2 linked regions of the Lacrimispora indolis DSM 755 genome follow. The protein of the gene in region 1 interacts with the protein of each later gene in a pairwise test. Links are inferred from orthologs where the notes say so. Each region holds a gene or a part of one and is shown on either strand. Other genes may lie near its edges.

Region 1 (4,423 bases):
ATAAGCCGTATTCTGTACATGGTCTACATGACCATGGGTGAGCAGGATCAGCTCTACCTTTGTTTTTCTGCACTGAGCCAGTATTTTTTCTTCCGATCCATTCCTTCCTGTATCCACCAGAATGGCTCTTCCATGTTCTTCGATCAGATAGATGTTTACGCTTCCGCATCTGATCCGTTTTATTTCTGCCATCTATTTTCATCTCTCTTTCAAATACATTTACTTCTGCAGGCAATGGGCAGGCCACAGGAATGCTTGTATTCCTGTATCCGGAAAGTGCTGCAGGGGTCATAACACTATTGTTCATTGTATTGAAAGAAGGCCTTGTATATTCCCGATTTTCCCCTATCTTTTTCTGTATATGCAGTCTATCACTCCGTTTTCCGTTTCAGAGGATACCAGCTTTAAAAGGATCTGCTTTCCCGTCTTTTCAAACAGCCGGACACCTCCGCCAAGAAGCACCGGCATAAGGGTGAGATGGTATTCATCAATGAGATCCTTTTCCATCAGCTGATTGACCAGCTGTGCTCCTCCGCAGATCCAGACAGCCTTTCCCTCCTTTTTCTTTAAGCCGGAAAGAAGAGTATCAAGCGGTTCCCCGGTAAACCGGATTCCGGTCCTGTCTTCCATTTCCCTATGGGTCAAAACCCAGGTTTCCTTTCCAGGATATGGCCAGGCTTCCGGAGAAAGTTCCGTAACTACCTGCCGGTAAGTGCGGTATCCCATAATGACCGTATCCACCTGCTTCTCAAACCGTCCATAGCCGTAATCCCCCTTGTAGGCCTTGTCCTGACCGCCCAGCCAGTCCACTCCGCCTGCCTCATCTGCAATATATCCATCCAGGCTGACCGCAATATATAAGATTACCTTCCGATCCAGCACATATTCCAGCTGGCAGTCGTAAGGCTCTCTTTCCACGTGTTCCCTGCTGCATTCCATGGCCTCTTCGCAGCCCATGGACTTATAAAATGCCTGGGTCTCCACAGAAGAGTGAGAGGAGATATAAAGCTTTCCTGCCCCCTGAATCCTTGCCCATTGGGCCGCCATTTGAAAAAGCCTGCTGCCCGCCTTCCTGCCCCTTAAGTCCCGGGACACATGAAGGCTGGAAAGATCAAGGTACTGCCCCTCCATTCCCAAAGGAACGCCTTCCACGGAAGCAAAGCCCTTTAATTTTCCTTCCAGAAAACAGCCAAAGACAACGCCTCCTGTTGTGACGGTATGTTTCAGGCATTTTACCAATACCTCATATTCCTCGCCCTTCCATTGCTCCGTAAATGAATTCTGCTTAATCACCCAGATCCCGTTTTCCTTCCGCCAGCATTCCCTTACTTCCTGGAAACGGTCAAAATCATTAAAAAGCTCTATGTTCAGTTCTTCTTCCATTAATTCTCTAAATTCCATGAAATGTCTCCTCTTTGGACTTCTTATGGCTTATAGCATATCATCCTTTGCCTCTTTCATCAATTGCTTTTCCAATGGGGAATAAGGAGGTTCATTCACAGGACCTTGTTTATATAAAAAAGGCCCGGCAGGTTTCAAATATCAGACCTGCCGGGCTTTCCCTATTTTTTATTATCTCCGGATCCGGAATGCTTCCATTCCCGGATAAACTGCACTTTCTCCTAACTCTTCTTCAATACGGAGCAGCTGGTTATATTTTGCCACACGCTCGCTTCTGCTTGGCGCACCTGTCTTGATCTGGCAGGTATTAAGAGCCACCGCAAGATCTGCAATGGTGGTATCTTCCGTTTCACCGGAACGGTGGGAAACAATGGCTGTATAACCTGCGCTGTGGGCCATCTTAATCGCCTCAAGAGTCTCTGATACGGAACCGATCTGGTTAAGCTTGATCAGAATGGAGTTGCCGCATCCGTCTAAGATTCCTCTCTTTAAACGCTCTGTATTGGTAACAAATAAGTCGTCGCCAACCAGCTGGATCCTTTCGCCCAAAGCTTCCGTAAGCTTTTTCCAGCCTTCCCAGTCTTCTTCATCAAGAGCATCCTCAATGGAATAAATGGGGTACTTATCACACAGCTTTTTCCAGTGCTCAATCAGTTCCTCTGAAGTAAAGTGTTTGCCGCCCTTGGGAAGGACATACTCTCCCTTTTTCTCTCCCTTCCATTCACTGGAAGCTGCGTCCATGGCCAGGACGAAATCACGTCCAGGCTCATAGCCTGCCTTTCTGATGGCCTCAAGAATCAGCTCAATGGCCGCTTCATCACTGTCCAGATCAGGAGCAAAACCGCCTTCATCTCCTACAGCGGTAGCCAGTCCTTTTGACTTTAATATGGAAGCCAGGCAGTGGAACACTTCCGTACACCATCTTAAGCCCTCTTTAAAGCTGGAAGCGCCTGCAGGCATGATCATGAACTCCTGCACATCTACCGTATTGGCTGCATGAGCACCGCCATTTAAAATATTCATCATAGGAACCGGAAGACGGTTTCCGGATATTCCGCCTAAGAAACGATAAAGAGGGATTCCCATGCTGATAGCCGCTGCTCTGGCACAGGCAATGGATACTGCCAGAATGGCATTGGCACCCAGTCTGGATTTATCCTTTGTCCCATCTGCGGAAAACATCGCCTGGTCAATGGCATAAATGTCGGAGGCATCCATTCCTGTGATTGCGTAATGAATCACTGTGTTGATGTTATGAACCGCATTTAAAACGCCCTTTCCTCCAAAGCGGGCCTTGTCCCCATCCCGAAGCTCCAGAGCCTCAAATTCACCGGTAGAAGCGCCGCTGGGAGCCGCTCCTCTGGCAATGGTCCCATCCGCTAAATGTACCTCAGCCTCTACGGTAGGATTTCCTCTGGAATCAATAATTTCTCTTCCTATTACTTTTTCAATCTCCAGATAATTCATCATTTTTTCTCCTTTTCTTTTAAATGGCTTCACTATAGAAGGAATCCTTTAGGGGAATTCTTTCCAGTATCCACGTTTTTATCATTGATTATTGCACAGGGAATGCTGTCATGCTTTCCCGGAAGCTGCCATCTCATTTCAAATCAAAAAATGCGCCGCCAACACAGCCATACTTCATTAATATGGCTTATTCCCTAACTTTTATGAGTTAGTTACTCCTAATTCATGACATGATCATAACACATTTTTCCAGAAATTTCAACACTGACACTGATAATTATTACTAACTTTACTATAAAAAAACTTCTGCCCCTGCTTTATACAGAGACAGAAGCTTTAGACTTCTTTAGAAATTACAGAAACGCCTGTAATATAAAATTTATAACAAAGAGAATTGTCGCCACTACAATAATAGGATTCAGTTCATTTGCCTTCTTCTTGCAGATCTTTACAATGCAGTAGAAAATAAATGCTGCCGCAATACCGTAAGAAATGCTGTAGCAAAGTGCCATAAACACACCGGCAAAGAAAGCAGGAATCGCTTCTTCCAACTGAGTCCACTCAATCTCCTTAAATGACGAAATCATCATACAGCCAACAATAACAAGAGCAGGCGCTGTTGCCACAGATGGAACTGCACTGATAAAGGAGGACAAGAATGCACTTAAGGCAAAACAAACTGCTACAACTACGGAAGTAAGGCCGGTACGTCCGCCGGCTCCGATGCCAGCTGCACTTTCCACATAGGTAGTCGTGTTTGAAGTACCAAAAATGGCACCAATGGAAGTTGCTGTGGCATCTGCAAACAGCGCTTTATCCATCTTGGAAGAGAACCCTTTGCCTGATTCTAAGGAGGCTTCATCTTCCGCGCTGAAGATTCCGCTTCTGCGGCCTGTTCCAATGAACGTTCCGATTGTATCAAATGTATCGGATAGGCTGAAAGAGAAAATGGTTATTAATACCAGGGGAAGCTTAGCCATATCACCAAACAAAGAAGGAAGTCCGTCTGCCGTAAAAATTACTCCAAACGTGGTTGGAAGCACTGCCAAAGCTTCTGAAAAATTTACGGTATCTCCTGTTTTTGTAATGCCTAACGGAATACCGATCAAAGTCGTTAAAATTATACCGATTAAAATACCGCCTTTTACATTCAATACAGTCAATACAATAATTAACACAAGACCTATAATAAATAAAACAAGAGCTTTTGTTGCAATCACAGACATTGCAGGAACCCCTGCCTCAAAATTGATAGCACCTGCATTTAAAAGACCTATGTATGCAATAAAGATGCCGATGCCTCCGCCAATGGCGTTCTGCAAGCTTGTTGGAATGGCTTTGATGATGTACTTACGGATCCTGGTCACTGTGATTAAAATATTAAGAAGACCACAGATGAAAACCATTGACAAAGCCTGCTGCCATGTAAATTTCAATCCAAAACAAACAGTGTAAACAAAAAATGCATTTAATCCCATACCCGGAGCCTGAGCATATGGTACATTAGCTACAAGGCCCATAATTAAAGTACCAATAATAGCAGAAATGATGGTTG
Region 2 (4,519 bases), 580 kb from region 1 along the record:
ACCACGTTGGTCACGTAGCCACCCTCCCTTATGCCTGTGATCACCACGGAATCCGGTCCCATATCCCATATCTCAGCCGCCATGGAAAGAAGCTCCCGGCGCTTCCAGCCCGAACTCCGGTATTCTCTTCCGGTGAGGATGCAGGCTTCCGTCAGATTCGGTGTAACAATGTCTCCAAATCCCACCAGTTCCCTCATGCGGCTGCACATCCGTTCCGTATAGGTCTGGTAGGCCTTTCCGTGATCTCCCATAATGGGGTCCACGATAACCTTTGTATCCGGTGTGCTGAAATCCCTGATCATGTCAACCACAATACCGATCTGTTCCTCAGAGCCTAAGAATCCGCTGTAAATCCCGTCAAAGGATAGGTCCAGTTTTTTCCACTGTTCCACATACAAAGGCATTTTCTTTGTATAGTCATCAAAAAAGTAAGTGGGAAATCCGGTATGGTTGGATAAAATGGAAGTGGGGACAGGACAGCACTGGACCTTTAATGCTGAAAGAATGGGGAGGGCCACTGTTAAAGAACAGCGGCCATATCCCGATAAATCATTGATGACAGCAATTTTTTTCTGATGTTTTTCTGGTGTCATAAAAGCTCCTAATAAATTTTTGATAACAGTCCGGATCTGACCAAGCCATCCCGAAGGGGCATGTAAATGATGACGGACACAATGGTGGAAGTCACGGCATTAATGGAGGTTGATAAAACGTTCCATGCCAGCGCCAGCTCTGCCGCCGGTTTTCCCAGAATCAGAAGCTTATAATAGTAACCGATCAGGGGATCAAAAATCACATTGAACAAAAGACCTCCTGCTGCGGCTGCAATGGTCCAGGTCAGGATATGCTTTTTATCAGTGGATTCCTGAATCCTGCCGATTTTATGAGCCAAAAATCCGGTAATCAGGCCGATGCAAAGCTTAAGGATAAAGGTCTTCGGTGCATATACCACATAAACCGGGTCAAAGAGATCTCCTATGGTCATGCCGATGGCGCCGCCTAAACCGCCGTATAACCCGCCGATCAAAAGCGCTCCCAGAACGCAGACCGCATTCCCCAGATGAATGGAGGTGGCATCTCCTCCCGGAAGCGTGATCTTAAATTGCAGGAATGTAAATACTACATAAGACATGGCTGCAAACAGTCCTGTCAGCGCAACTTTATAAATCCTGTCATTTGTTTTACTCATTGGTAATTCCTCCCTGCTGCTTTTATTTTTTTATCTTAGCACGCAAGTGGAATGATATAAATATCCAGTTTAGATATATTAAACCATACCAGTTTAATCGTGGGACTGGATACAAATCAGGATCCCGGATTCAAAGTCAATGGTGCCTTCCGGACCGGTCAGTTCATTGCTGATGCATAAACTGGTTCCTAAGTCAATGTCCTTTTCATAAAGAGGATATTTGAATCCGGTCAGTGTGATCTTTTTCACCTCTCCGCTCAAGGGGAGGAAAGAAATGTATTTCCCCCATAATCTTTCAGCCTGAAAGGTCCTTCCCTTATCAATCACTGTGATCCAGTTTTTTTCATCAACAATGGCGGCTTCCACACCTTTTTTCAGGCAGGCATAAAGAAGATGGAGATTGCCGATAAAATGGTCCATCCTTCCGCCTGTGGCCCCCAGCAGAACCAGCCTGGAGCAGCCAAGACCTATGGCAGTATTAAGAGCCAGTTCCGTATCGGTCTCATCCTTTTCCGGTTTATGAATCTCCCAGGTGATCCTGTCCGGGCTGTTTTTGTATTCTGCCAGAACATCTTCTGACACCGTATCAAAGTCTCCAACAATGGCATCAGGCTTTAACCGGAGTTTAGAAAGGGCCGCCAGCCCTCCGTCTACTGCGATGATTTTATCAAACCTTCTGTTTTCCAAAAATCTTCCGGCAAATCCATAATCCATGGTGCCGCCGGTAACCACCAGGCCGGTAATTTCCTTATTCTTGTCCATGTCTTTTGGACATAACGGTATGCCTGTAAGACGTTCTTTCTTCACCCTTCATATTCCTCAAATATTTTTAAGAATGCCTTTGTATTGGCGGCGGCATCACCTTTAAATACGGCTGAACCGGCAACAAATACATTGGCGCCTGCTTCAATCAGTTCCCTCACATTTTCACAGGTCACACCTCCGTCCACCTGGATATCTGTCTCAAGATGACTTTCCCTGCAAATCTGTCTTAAAGCCCTCACTTTATCCAGTGTATATGGAATAAACTTCTGTCCGCCAAAGCCCGGATTTACCGTCATAATCAAAACCATATCCAATTCAGGCAGAATGAAGTCCAGGACCGATAAGGGCGTTGCCGGATTAAGAGCCACTCCGGCCTTTAGCCCTGCTTCCTTGATCTGATTAACGGTGCGGTCCAAATGGGTACAGGCTTCCGCATGGACACAGATGAGATCGGCTCCTGCTTCTTTCATATCATTTATATACCTTCCAGGTTCCTCCACCATCATGTGAACATCAAATACCCGGTCTGTGCAGCCCTTAAGGCTTCCGATCACCGGCATCCCAAATGAAATGCTGGGCACAAATGCTCCATCCATCACATCCAGATGGATGTACTGGGCTCCTGCTTCCGCTACCTCTGTTACCTGCTGTCCAAGAATTTTAAAGTCCGCCGCTAATATGGAAGGGGCAAGTTTAAGCATATTAATATCTCCTTTTCTCCTTTAGTTCCTGATATAAAAGCCGGTAATTTTCATATCGGCTCCTGTTTATTTTGCCTTCTTTCACAGCATCCTTTACGCCGCAGGTCTTTTCTCCAATGTGCACACAGCCCAGAAAACGGCAGCCGTCTTCATAAGGCTCAAACTCAGGAAAATAATCCTTCAGCCGGTTGCATTCCATATCTTCCATGTACATGGAGCTAAATCCCGGCGTATCCATCAAGTACGTATCCCCTCCCATGCCAAAAATCTCCGAATGCCTGGTGGTGTGCTTTCCTCTCTGGATCTTCTCGCTGATCGTTGCAGTCTCCATATCAGCCTGAGGATAAAGAAGGTTGGTTAAGGAGGACTTTCCAACTCCGGAAGGTCCTGCCAGAACCGTGGTTCTCCCATGCACCAGCTCCTTGATTTCCTGGATTCCCTGATTGTCATAGGTGCTGGTAAAATAAACGGGATAACCGGCTGCCTCATAGATATCTCTAAGAGCCAGCCTTTTTTCATTTTCAGTTAAATCGATTTTGTTGAAACAGATTTTTACGGGAAGCTCCTGAACCTCCATCATGACCAGAAAACGGTCCAGCAGATTTAAGTTAGGCTCCGGATGGGTAATGGCAAACAGTACCAGCGCCTGATCCACATTGGCTACGGCAGGGCGGACCAGGGCATTTTTCCTCGGCAGGATTCGTTCGATGTTCCCCTTCTTTTCCACGCTGTCCAGAACGGAAAATTCCACATTATCTCCAACCAGAGGCTTCACGTTTTTATTACGGAAAATACCCTTTGCCTTGCATTCATAGATGGTTTCGTCCCCACCGTGGACATAGTAAAAGCCTGCAATTCCTTTCAAAATTTTTCCTGTCATATATTGTTCCTTATGATTGGGGGACCGGAATAAATGTGACGGAGTATGAATTGATCACATCGCCTGTCTCCACATTCACGATCTCTACGGTTCCGCTGTTAACACCGTAAGCACCTTCTATATTCTTAAATGATACGGGAAGCATCTGGTCTCCTGTCATGGTAACAGGTCCCATAAGCTCTCTGATTTCGTCTTTTCCATTGACCGACTGCCTCAGCTGTATCTTCAAGGTAAGCTGTGTGCTGCCGGAGCCGGGCCCGATGATGTTCTGCAGGGAATAAGATTTATCAATGGAAGCCAGATATTTAACCTTGGACTGCTGGGCTGTTCCGCTGCTGACCACAAAGTCCACGCTGGTTCCTGCTTCTACCTGACTGTCTGCCGTTAAGGACTGGCTGATGACACTTCCCCAGGGAACTGTCTCGGAGGCAGCTTCTGTCACTGTTCCCGCAACCAGTCCCACGTCAGCCAGCATTTCCAAGGCCACTTCATGGGTCTGACCGGCAATATTGGGAACGGTTACAGGGTTTACAAGAGCCGGGCCGGTACTTACAACCAGGGTCACGGTCTCCCCTTCCTTTGCCTCGGAGGGGCTGTAGCTGATCACATATCCTGTTGTAACAGTATCATGATTCTTCTGCTCCACATTGACGATCAGGCCGTTTCCTTCCAGTGCTGCTTTTGCAGAAACGCCATCCATTTTGTCAAGGCCAAGCTTTGTTAAGTCAATGGCAACGTGTTCCGGACCCTTGCTGACCACAACATAGACAGCAGAGTACTTATCAATGACTGTGCCCTCTGCCGGGTCCTGAGACACAATATCCCCTTTGTCAATGGTATCGTGAAATACGTAATCACTTACCTTCATATACAGTCCGCCGTTGTCCTTTAACTTCTGTTCCGCAATATCCGTTGCCAGACCTACAACGCTGGTCATTTTCACCTTTTTGTCGCTTAAGGTTTCTTCCGTAGAAATCTCTGCTG

Evidence for each region.
Region 2: the proteins of eno (region 1) and rpe interact in binary tests that used the Escherichia coli proteins (3 or more experiments, as listed by UniProt). The link is inferred for Lacrimispora indolis DSM 755 from one-to-one orthologs.

The regions. Positions count from the first base shown.
Region 1 is NZ_AZUI01000001.1:4,352,979-4,357,401, reverse strand. What follows is about bases 721-3,535. They hold eno (phosphopyruvate hydratase), read right to left. Parts: upstream 2,869-3,535; coding sequence 1,573-2,868; downstream 721-1,572. Other genes in these bases: K401_RS0120935 (NCS2 family permease), read right to left, coding at 3,222-3,535; K401_RS33955 (GNAT family N-acetyltransferase), read right to left, coding at 721-1,401. In the rest of the region: K401_RS0120955 (MBL fold metallo-hydrolase), read right to left, coding at 1-192; more of K401_RS33955, read right to left, coding at 346-720; more of K401_RS0120935, read right to left, coding at 3,536-4,423. UniProt on the Escherichia coli protein: Catalyzes the reversible conversion of 2-phosphoglycerate (2-PG) into phosphoenolpyruvate (PEP). It is essential for the degradation of carbohydrates via glycolysis.
Region 2 is NZ_AZUI01000001.1:4,933,574-4,938,092, reverse strand. What follows is about bases 825-3,735. They hold rpe (ribulose-phosphate 3-epimerase), read right to left. Parts: upstream 2,656-3,735; coding sequence 1,993-2,655; downstream 825-1,992. Other genes in these bases: pknB (Stk1 family PASTA domain-containing Ser/Thr kinase), read right to left, coding at 3,546-3,735; rsgA (ribosome small subunit-dependent GTPase A), read right to left, coding at 2,657-3,535; K401_RS0124015 (thiamine diphosphokinase), read right to left, coding at 1,283-1,951; K401_RS0124020 (ECF transporter S component), read right to left, coding at 825-1,189. Also shown: K401_RS0124025 (pyridoxamine kinase), read right to left, coding at 1-593; more of K401_RS0124020, read right to left, coding at 602-824; more of pknB, read right to left, coding at 3,736-4,519. UniProt on the Escherichia coli protein: Catalyzes the reversible epimerization of D-ribulose 5-phosphate to D-xylulose 5-phosphate.